2 regions of the Diaphorobacter sp. C33 genome follow, and region 2 is predicted to be linked to the other one. Evidence: predicted binding sites of a transcription regulator. Region 2 holds the regulator's gene; the other holds the start of a gene.
The links. Region 2 encodes FNR, which switches genes on or off when oxygen is low (the NO sensors DNR and NnrR bind a similar motif). Its sites were predicted from a motif close to TTGATNNNNATCAA; they were not measured.
Positions count from the first base shown of each region.

Region 1: a site for FNR is predicted at 2,291-2,304, ahead of QY917_RS04190 (OmpW family protein). Genes of this name have one in related genera too.

Region 1 is NZ_CP129980.1:879,956-884,134, reverse strand. It holds gene egtB (ergothioneine biosynthesis protein EgtB) at 1-250, opposite strand, end outside; gene egtD (L-histidine N(alpha)-methyltransferase) at 330-1,331, opposite strand; gene QY917_RS04190 (OmpW family protein) at 1,629-2,216, opposite strand; gene QY917_RS04185 (DUF808 domain-containing protein) at 2,370-3,368, opposite strand; gene QY917_RS04180 (hypothetical protein) at 3,484-3,915, shown strand; gene purL (phosphoribosylformylglycinamidine synthase) at 3,935-4,179, opposite strand, start outside.
Region 2 is NZ_CP129980.1:334,653-338,831, forward strand. It holds gene ccoP (cytochrome-c oxidase, cbb3-type subunit III) at 1-193, shown strand, start outside; gene ccoG (cytochrome c oxidase accessory protein CcoG) at 278-1,720, shown strand; gene QY917_RS01625 (FixH family protein) at 1,782-2,060, shown strand; gene QY917_RS01630 (hypothetical protein) at 2,137-2,424, shown strand; gene fnr (fumarate/nitrate reduction transcriptional regulator Fnr) at 2,466-3,209, opposite strand; gene hemN (oxygen-independent coproporphyrinogen III oxidase) at 3,381-4,179, shown strand, end outside.

The DNA.
Region 1 (4,179 bases), 550 kb from region 2:
GCGGGCGCGGGTGCTGCCGCCCCACGCCGTGGTAGTACGAGTTGAACAGCACGCGGAACGCCGGATCGAATGCTCGGAAGCCGCTCTCGTGCGCCTCCAGGACGAAGGTCTCGAAGAACCAGCTCGTGTGCGCCAGGTGCCATTTGACGGGGCTGGCGTCGGGCATGGACTGGGCGCAGCAGTCCTCGGCCGAGAGGGGCCGCGCCAGCGCCTCGGTGGCCGCGCGCACCGCGGCGTAGCGCCGCGCCATCGAGGGTTGCGACTGCTGCGGCGACGACGGCAGCGTGAGAGTCGAGGGTGGCAAGCGCATGTGGTATCCCCTGGCGGCATCACGCCTGGGCATGCACCATGGCGAACCAGCCGCGATCGTCCGTCCAGGCCTGCGTGCGCGTGAAACCCGCTTCGTGCAGCAACGCGGTGAAATCCGGCAGCGGGTACTTGTAGCTGTTCTCGGTATGGATGCGCTCGCCCGCCGCAAAGTCGCGCCCGCCGCCCGGCCAGCGCACGCGCTGCGGCCCCGCGGCCTCCAGGTGCATCTCGATGCGCGAGGCATGGGGGTTGAAGAAGGCGCGGTGGCGCCACTGCGCAGGCACGAAGTCGCTGCCGACCAGGCGGTTCACGTGGGCCAGCGCGTTGCGGTTGAAGGCCGCGGTCACGCCGGCGGCGTCGTCGTATGCGGCCTCCAGCACGGCCACGTCCTTGGGCAGGTCGAACCCGATCAGCAGGCCGCCATCGTCCAGCGCCAGTTCGCGCATGTGCCCCAGCAGGGCCAGTGCCTGGGGCGGGTCGAAGTTGCCGATGGACGAGCCGGGGTAGAAGACGAGGCGGCGCGCGCCGGGAACGTCCGGCGGCAGGTGCACACCCCGGGTGATGTCCGCGCCCACGGCACGGGCATGCAGGCCCGGCAGTGCCACGCGCAGGCGCGCGATGGCATCCCGCAGGTAGTCGGCGGAGATGTCCACGCCCACGAAGTGCGTGGCCCGCACCAGCGCGCAGAGCTCGCGCGCCTTGTCGCAATTGCCCGCCCCGGGCTCGATCACCACACGCGCCGGGCCTACGGCCTGGGCAATGGCGTGCCCGTGGCGCCGCAGCAAGGCACGCTCGGTACGCGTGGGGTAGTACTCGGGCAGGCGGGTGATGGCCTCGAAGAGTTCCGAGCCCCGCTGGTCATAGAAATACTTGGGTGAGAGCGCCGCCTGCGGCTGCAACAGGCCGGCCAGGATCTCGCCGCGTTCGTCGGCCGAGGCCACACCCGCGGGCGGCTGCGGCGGTGCCAGGCCGAGGTGGTGAAGGACGCCGTCAAGCCGAGCAAGGGGAGAAACTGCAGACATAGCGCTGCAGCGTAGGCCAGCGGCCAAATCGCCCGTGCAGTCCAACGACACCTCTTCAGGTAGGACGTACGCGCGATCTGCAGGGCAATCCACAGTGCACCTCTTGTGCCGGATTGCCCGCTGTGGTTGGCTTTTTCGCCGCCCTGCCAATAAAGGATCAAATCAAGCGGAAGCGCTTGCCCACCAAGCGCAAATAGCTCCTTCAATGAGAGCATCGATTTACCGTCCGCCGAGGATAAAAAAAAGGGCCGGCGCATGCGCCGGCCCACCCCACCATGAAGAACGGAACTTGCGTGCTTAGAAGCGGTAGCCCACGCCCACGCCGAACAGCACCGGGTCGACCTTGAAAGTGCCCACGCCGCGCACGTCGGTGTCGATGTACACCTTCTTCACGTCTACGTTCAGGGACCAGTTCTTGTCCAGCGCATAGTCGAAGCCCACTTGCAGGGCACCGCCCCAGCTGTTGCGCTTCACGTCCAGGCCCGCGGGCAGCTTCACGCTGGAAAAGCGCGTGTAGTTGACACCAGCGCCCACGTACGGCTTGAACGCGCCGAAGTTCGTGAAGTGGTACTGCAGCAGCAGCGAGGGCGGCAGGTGCTTGAGCGAGCCGATCTTGTCGCCGTTCAGGCGCACGTCGTGCTTTTGCGGGTAGGTCAGGACCAGTTCGGCAGCGAGGTTAGGCGTGAAGAAGTACGAGACGTCGACTTCAGGAATCCACTTGTCGTTGATGCTCACGCCCGCGTCGCCGGCGGCACCGTTGTTGGCGCTGTCCAGATGCACCGCGCGTGCACGCACCAGCCAGGAACCTTCCGCAACCTGCTGCGCGAAGGCAGCGCCGGAGGTCATCGCACACAGAACGGCCAGGGCCAGAAGATTCTTTTTCATGTTGACTCGATACGTTGGGTTGACCGGGGACGACCCCCGTGCACGTATTAAGCCCACGAGTAATATGGTCAATATTGCTGCAGATCAAACCCAGAATCTGTGTGTCTATTCGTATGTGTCTATTCCGTCACAAACGGCGGCATATGGCCTCATTCAATGCGTGCCATTGGCAGCCACCTTGCCGCGCAGCCGTCCCACCAGCGTCCACCCCGCCAGCACCACGGCGCCCGCCACCAAGCCCACCACGGCATTGAGCAGGTTGGTCACCAGCACCGACCACAGTCCGCCCAGCGGCCAACCCTGCACCGCCGCGCCCACGCCCTCGACGGCATGGTGCAGCGCCGGCACGCCATGCACCAGGATGCCCCCGCCGACGAGGAACATGGCTGCGGTGCCGACCACCGACAGCGTCTTCATGAGCCAGGGAGCGGCCGCGACGATGCCGCGGCCCAGGGCCTGTGCCGCGTTGCTGGCCTGGCGGCTGAGCCACAGGCCCAGGTCGTCCAGCTTCACGATGCCCGCCACGAGGCCATAGACCCCCACCGTCATCAGGACGGCGATGCCCGCCAGTACCGCCACTTGCTGCGCAAAAGGCGCGCCCGCGACGGCGCCCAGGGTGATGGCGATGATTTCAGCAGAGAGGATGAAGTCGGTACGCACGGCCGCCTTAATCTTGTCCTTCTCCACCCGCGCCAGGTCCACATTGGGATTGGCGTTGGCCTGCGCATGGATCGCGTGTTGCACGGCATCTTCCTCGGGCGTGTGCAAAAGCTTGTGCGCGAGCTTTTCGCAGCCTTCGAAGCACAGGAAGGCCCCGCCCACCATGAGCAGCGGCGTCACGGCCCACGGCGCGAACGCGCTGATGAGCAGCGCCGCCGGCACGAGGATGGCCTTGTTCACCAGGGACCCGCGGGCGACGCCCCACACGACGGGGATCTCGCGCTCTGCCCGCACGCCAGTGACCTGCTGGGCATTGAGCGCCAGGTCGTCGCCCAGCACCCCTGCGGTCTTTTGCGCCGCCACCTTGGTCATGACGGACACGTCGTCGGCCATGGCGGCGCTTTTCTTGGCGGCCACCTTGGTCATGAGGGCCACGTCGTCCAGGATGGTGGCGATGTCGTCAAGCAGGGTCAGAAGGCTGGCGCCGGCCATGGGTGAGTTCCTTTCAAGAAGCCGCCATTCTGAATGAAAACACCCCTAACGCATGTGGGACAAGCGCTGACAGCTATTGTTTTTGCAATACGGTGGGCAGGCGTACCATGGCGGCATGCCCTCTCGCACTGCGTCCTCGCGCCCCGTGCGCACCGCAGCCGCGCTGGCCGCGCTGGTGCTGTCCGCCTGCACCGGCCCGTCGGCGCGCCTGGGCGTGGGCGTGCCGGTGGGGCCGTTCAGCGTGGGCGTCGGCGTGGGTTCGGGCGGCGTATCAGCCGGGGTGGGCACCGGCGTGGGGCCGGTGGGCGTCGGAGTGGGAATGCACCCAAGCGGCCAGGTGACTGGGGGCGTGGGCGTGGGTGCCTCGGTTCCCATGGGCGGCGCACACGTCGGAGCCGGCGTGGGCTCATCCACCGTGCTGCACGATCCGTACCGGCCGCCGCAGCCACCCGCGCCGGCGGCGCCGTCTTCCGACAGTCCGCCGATGCAGTGGCGCGATTCGCACGGGCGCATCGTGCCCGAGTGCCAGGCGCGCGGCGGCTGCTAGCCGCGCGCCGCGGCGTCGATCACCCCACCCACTTGCGTGCGTTGCGCCACACACGCATCCAGGGGCTGAACGCGTCCTTGCCCCCCGTGGCGGCCAGATCGGTCCAGCTCATCTGGATGTTGCGGAACACACGCTCGGGGTGCGGCATCATGGCCGTGAAGCGTCCGTCCGCCGTCGTCACGGCCGTGAGCCCGCCGGCGCTGCCATTGGGGTTGAACGGGTAGCGCTCGGTCGGCTGGCCATGGTTGTCCACGAAGCGCATGG
Region 2 (4,179 bases):
GGCCCTGGGTGCCCCTAATCTGACGGATGACATCTGGCTGCATGGCTGGGGCGAAGCTGCCATCACCGCTATGATCAACAATGGCAAGACCAACGAGATGCCTGCCCAAACGGGCAAGTTGACCGATGCACAGATCAAGGTGTTGACGGCATACGTCTGGGGTTTGTCCAATAAGGCCGGCGCCCCGCGCTGATGCTCCCTGTGCGGCCGGCTCCCCGTCGAGGGGCGCCGGCCGTTTTGCGTTTTGGAAGTTGCACTTCCTTTTTGAGATTCCACCATGAAGCCAGCCGAAGGTCAGCCCCGTAAGGTGATTCCTATCACGCCAGTGGGGGCCGAAAGTTCGCAGACCGAGGTCATTTCGCTCTATGAGGCGCAAAAGAAAATCTATCCACGCTCGATAAGTGGAGTGTTCGCACGTTGGCGTTGGGCGATGGTGTTTCTGACACAGCTGGTTTTCTATGGCCTGCCATGGCTGGAGTGGGGCCAGCGCCAGATGGTGCTCTTTGACCTCGGAGCACGCCGTTTCTATATTTTTGGTTTGGTGCTTTACCCGCAGGACTTCATTTATCTGACGGGTTTGCTGATTATTTCCGCGCTGTCGCTTTTTCTGTTTACCGCAGTGGCGGGACGCCTGTGGTGCGGCTTCTCCTGTCCCCAGACCGTATACACGGAAATGTTCATGTGGATCGAGCACAAAGTCGAAGGCGACCGCAGTGCCCGTATGCGCCTGGACAATGGTCCGTGGACATTTGAGAAGATCTGGAAAAAATCTGTCAAGCAAGCCATTTGGATTGCGGTCGCATTCTGGACCGGCTTCACCTTCGTGGGCTATTTCGTTCCGATTCGCGAGCTGGGGGGAGAGTTGCTGGCCCTGCAAGGAGGGTGGCAGATATTCTGGGTGATCTTCTATGGGTTGGCCACGTACGGTAACGCAGGATTCCTGCGCGAGCAGGTATGCAAATACATGTGCCCTTATGCGCGTTTCCAAAGCGCAATGTTCGACAGGGACACGCTGGTCGTCTCTTACGATCCTGAGCGCGGCGAGCCTCGCGGGCCCCGTAACAAGACGGTAGACCACAAAGCTGCGGGACTGGGTGACTGCATCGATTGCACGCTGTGTGTCCAGGTCTGCCCAACGGGTATCGATATTCGCAACGGACTGCAATACGAGTGCATTGGTTGCGGTCTCTGCGTGGACGCTTGCAATACCGTGATGGATAAGATGAAGTATCCGCGCGGGCTGATTCGCTTCTCGACGCAGAACGGCGTCAAGAACCACTGGACCCAGTCGCAAATGCTCAAACGCGTGCTGCGACCCCGTGTGTTGTTCTATTCAGCGGTGCTGGTGGTGTTGTGCATCGGCATGCTGGCCAGCTTGGTGGTACGCACCCCGTTGAAGGTGGACATCGTGCGCGACCGCGCTGCGCTCTCGCGCATCGTGGCGGGAGGCAAGCTGGAAAATATCTACCGGCTGCAGATCATGAACGCCACGGAGGGGGCGCAGCGCTACACCATCAGCGCCCACGGCATGGAAGGGCTGGAAGTGGCGTCCGAGACCGCAATTGACATTGGACCGGCGGAATCCCGATGGGTGGTTGTCCGTCTTCAAATTCCGTATGGCTCAGCATCTCCCGGATCGCATACGGTGTATTTCGATATTCAAGCGCAGGGTGATAAAGCCCAAGTGGCAGAGAAATCCGTGTTCCTCGTGCCTCGCTGAAGGCGGTCGCGGAATGCAAATGAACAAGCTGTGCTCATAAATGAGCGAGGAGTTGGTATCGATGTCGAGTAATTCCCCCATGAATCTGGAAGACGCAGGAAAGCCTTGGTGGACGTTTGGCCATGTCTGGCTTGTCATCGCGGGGCCGGTGATTGTCATCATTGCGGGCTTCGTGACCCTCTGGCTGGCCGTGAGCCAACCCGACCCCGTCATCGCGGAAGACTATTACCAACGGGGATTGAACATCAACGAGACCCTGAAGGAGTCTGGAGGCGACATGACGCCTGCCATGAAGGGGCGCAACCATGCAGCTACTCCGCTGGAGGACCAACCGCGTTGACCGGCAGGGCGAGTCCTCTTTGCATGCCGCAGAACAGATGCTACGCTGTCAACTACACCTGCTAGGAGATGGGCGAATGTGGATGCAACGATTGATGTGGATCGCGTGGCCGGCCTTTTTGATGGCGGGCGTCATGGAAATGGTGGTGTTCGCCTTCGTGGATCCAGAAGCGCTGCAGTGGTTTGATCAACCCCTGCATCTCTCGCGCGAAGGTGTGTATACCATCGCCTTCTTCACGTTCTGGTTCGTACTCATGGCTTCCAGCGCATTGACTACGCTGTTGTCACTCTCGCCCTTTGAGTTGAATCGCTGCCCCGTGCCCAAAGGGGCGCGGCCGGCTGATTGCGCCAAATACGTTTCCTGATCTTTCCGCCGATCAGTTATGAATGAGCAAAAAACCGAGGCTTAATGGCAGGCTTGCTGGCTGTTGACAATGCGCTTCAGCGCATCGGTATCGACGATGCGCACATGGCGCTGTTTTACTTCCACAATACCTTCTTCCACGAACTTCGAAAACGTGCGGCTGACGGTTTCCAGTTTCAATCCTAGGTAACTGCCGATCTCTTCCCGCGTCATGCGCAGCACCAATTCGGATTGTGAGAACCCCCGGGCATGCAAGCGTTGTACGAGATTCAACAGGAATGCGGCAAGGCGTTCCTCGGCACGCATACTCCCCAGCAACAGCATGACCCCATGCTCGCGAACAATCTCGCGGCTCATGATCTTGTGCACATGGTGCTGTAGTGCCGTTACTTCGCGCGACAACTCTTCAATACGATCGAAAGGCATGACGCATACTTCGGCGTCTTCAAGCGCTACCGCATCGCAAGTGTGGCGGTCGCTCACGATGCCATCCAGGCCAATGATCTCGCCCGCCATTTGAAAACCCGTCACTTGATCGCGACCGTCCTCGGTGGCGACACAGGTCTTGAAGAATCCGGTGCGGATGGCAAAAAGGGATGTGAAGGGTTCACCGTTCCGGAAAAGCGTGCCGCCACGCTTGATCTTGCGTCGTACAGCAACAATGTCATCGATGCGCTTGAGTTGCTGGTCGTCCAGACCCACGGGCATGCACAGCTCACGCAGATTGCAGTTTGAGCAGGCAACTTTGATGGTCTGGAGATTCGTATGCATGGGAACCCTGTTCATGGCTTGAGCTTACCTCTGAACGGCTGGGAGACATGGAATGCCGTAGGCCGTTGGACGACTTTGAGCCGAAGTCAAATTGTCGCCACAAGGACCTTATGGGCGCTTGATCAACGTCAAGGACTCATGGGGGACTCTACGGCACAGTGATATGAAAGTGCAAGGAATCCCGTCATGACCGTTGTTACAACAGAGCTCCTGCGTCGCTTTGACGTTCCAGGGCCGCGCTACACCTCTTATCCGACTGCTGATCGTTTTGTCGAGGCCTTTGGCGAGCGGGAATACATCCTTGCGCTGCAGCAGCGTCGCGTGGGGTCGGTAGCCAAGGCGATGCCTTTGTCGCTTTATGTCCACATCCCGTTTTGTGAATCGCTGTGCTATTACTGCGCGTGTAACAAGATCATTACCCGGCATCCAGAGCGGGCAGAGGTCTACTTGCGTTACCTCAGCCGTGAGATCGACCTGCATACGGCGCACTGCGGTGTGGGTCAGCATGTGAGCCAGCTGCATTTCGGCGGAGGCACGCCTACTTTTCTGACGGATGACGGTTTGCGCGAACTGATGGGCATGTTGAGGCGCAGTTTCGTCCTCGTTCCGGGGGGGGAGTACTCCATAGAAGTGGACCCGCGGACCGTGGATGAAGCGCGGCTGGGATTGTTGGCGGAGCTGGGTTTCAATCGCCTGAGCTTTGGCGTGCAGGATTTCGACCCTGAAGTACAAAAGGCCGTGCACCGCATTCAGCCTGCCGAAAAGGTGTTCGCGTTGGTCGATGCGGCTCGGAAGCTCGGGTTTGAATCGGTGAACGTGGATTTGATCTACGGGCTGCCGCGCCAGACACCGGAGTCGTTTGATCGCACCTTGGAGCAGGTAGCCGAGCTGCGGCCAGACCGGATCGCGCTGTATGCGTACGCTCACTTGCCAGAACGCTTCAAGTCGCAGCGACGCATCATCACGGCCGAGTTGCCCATGGCTT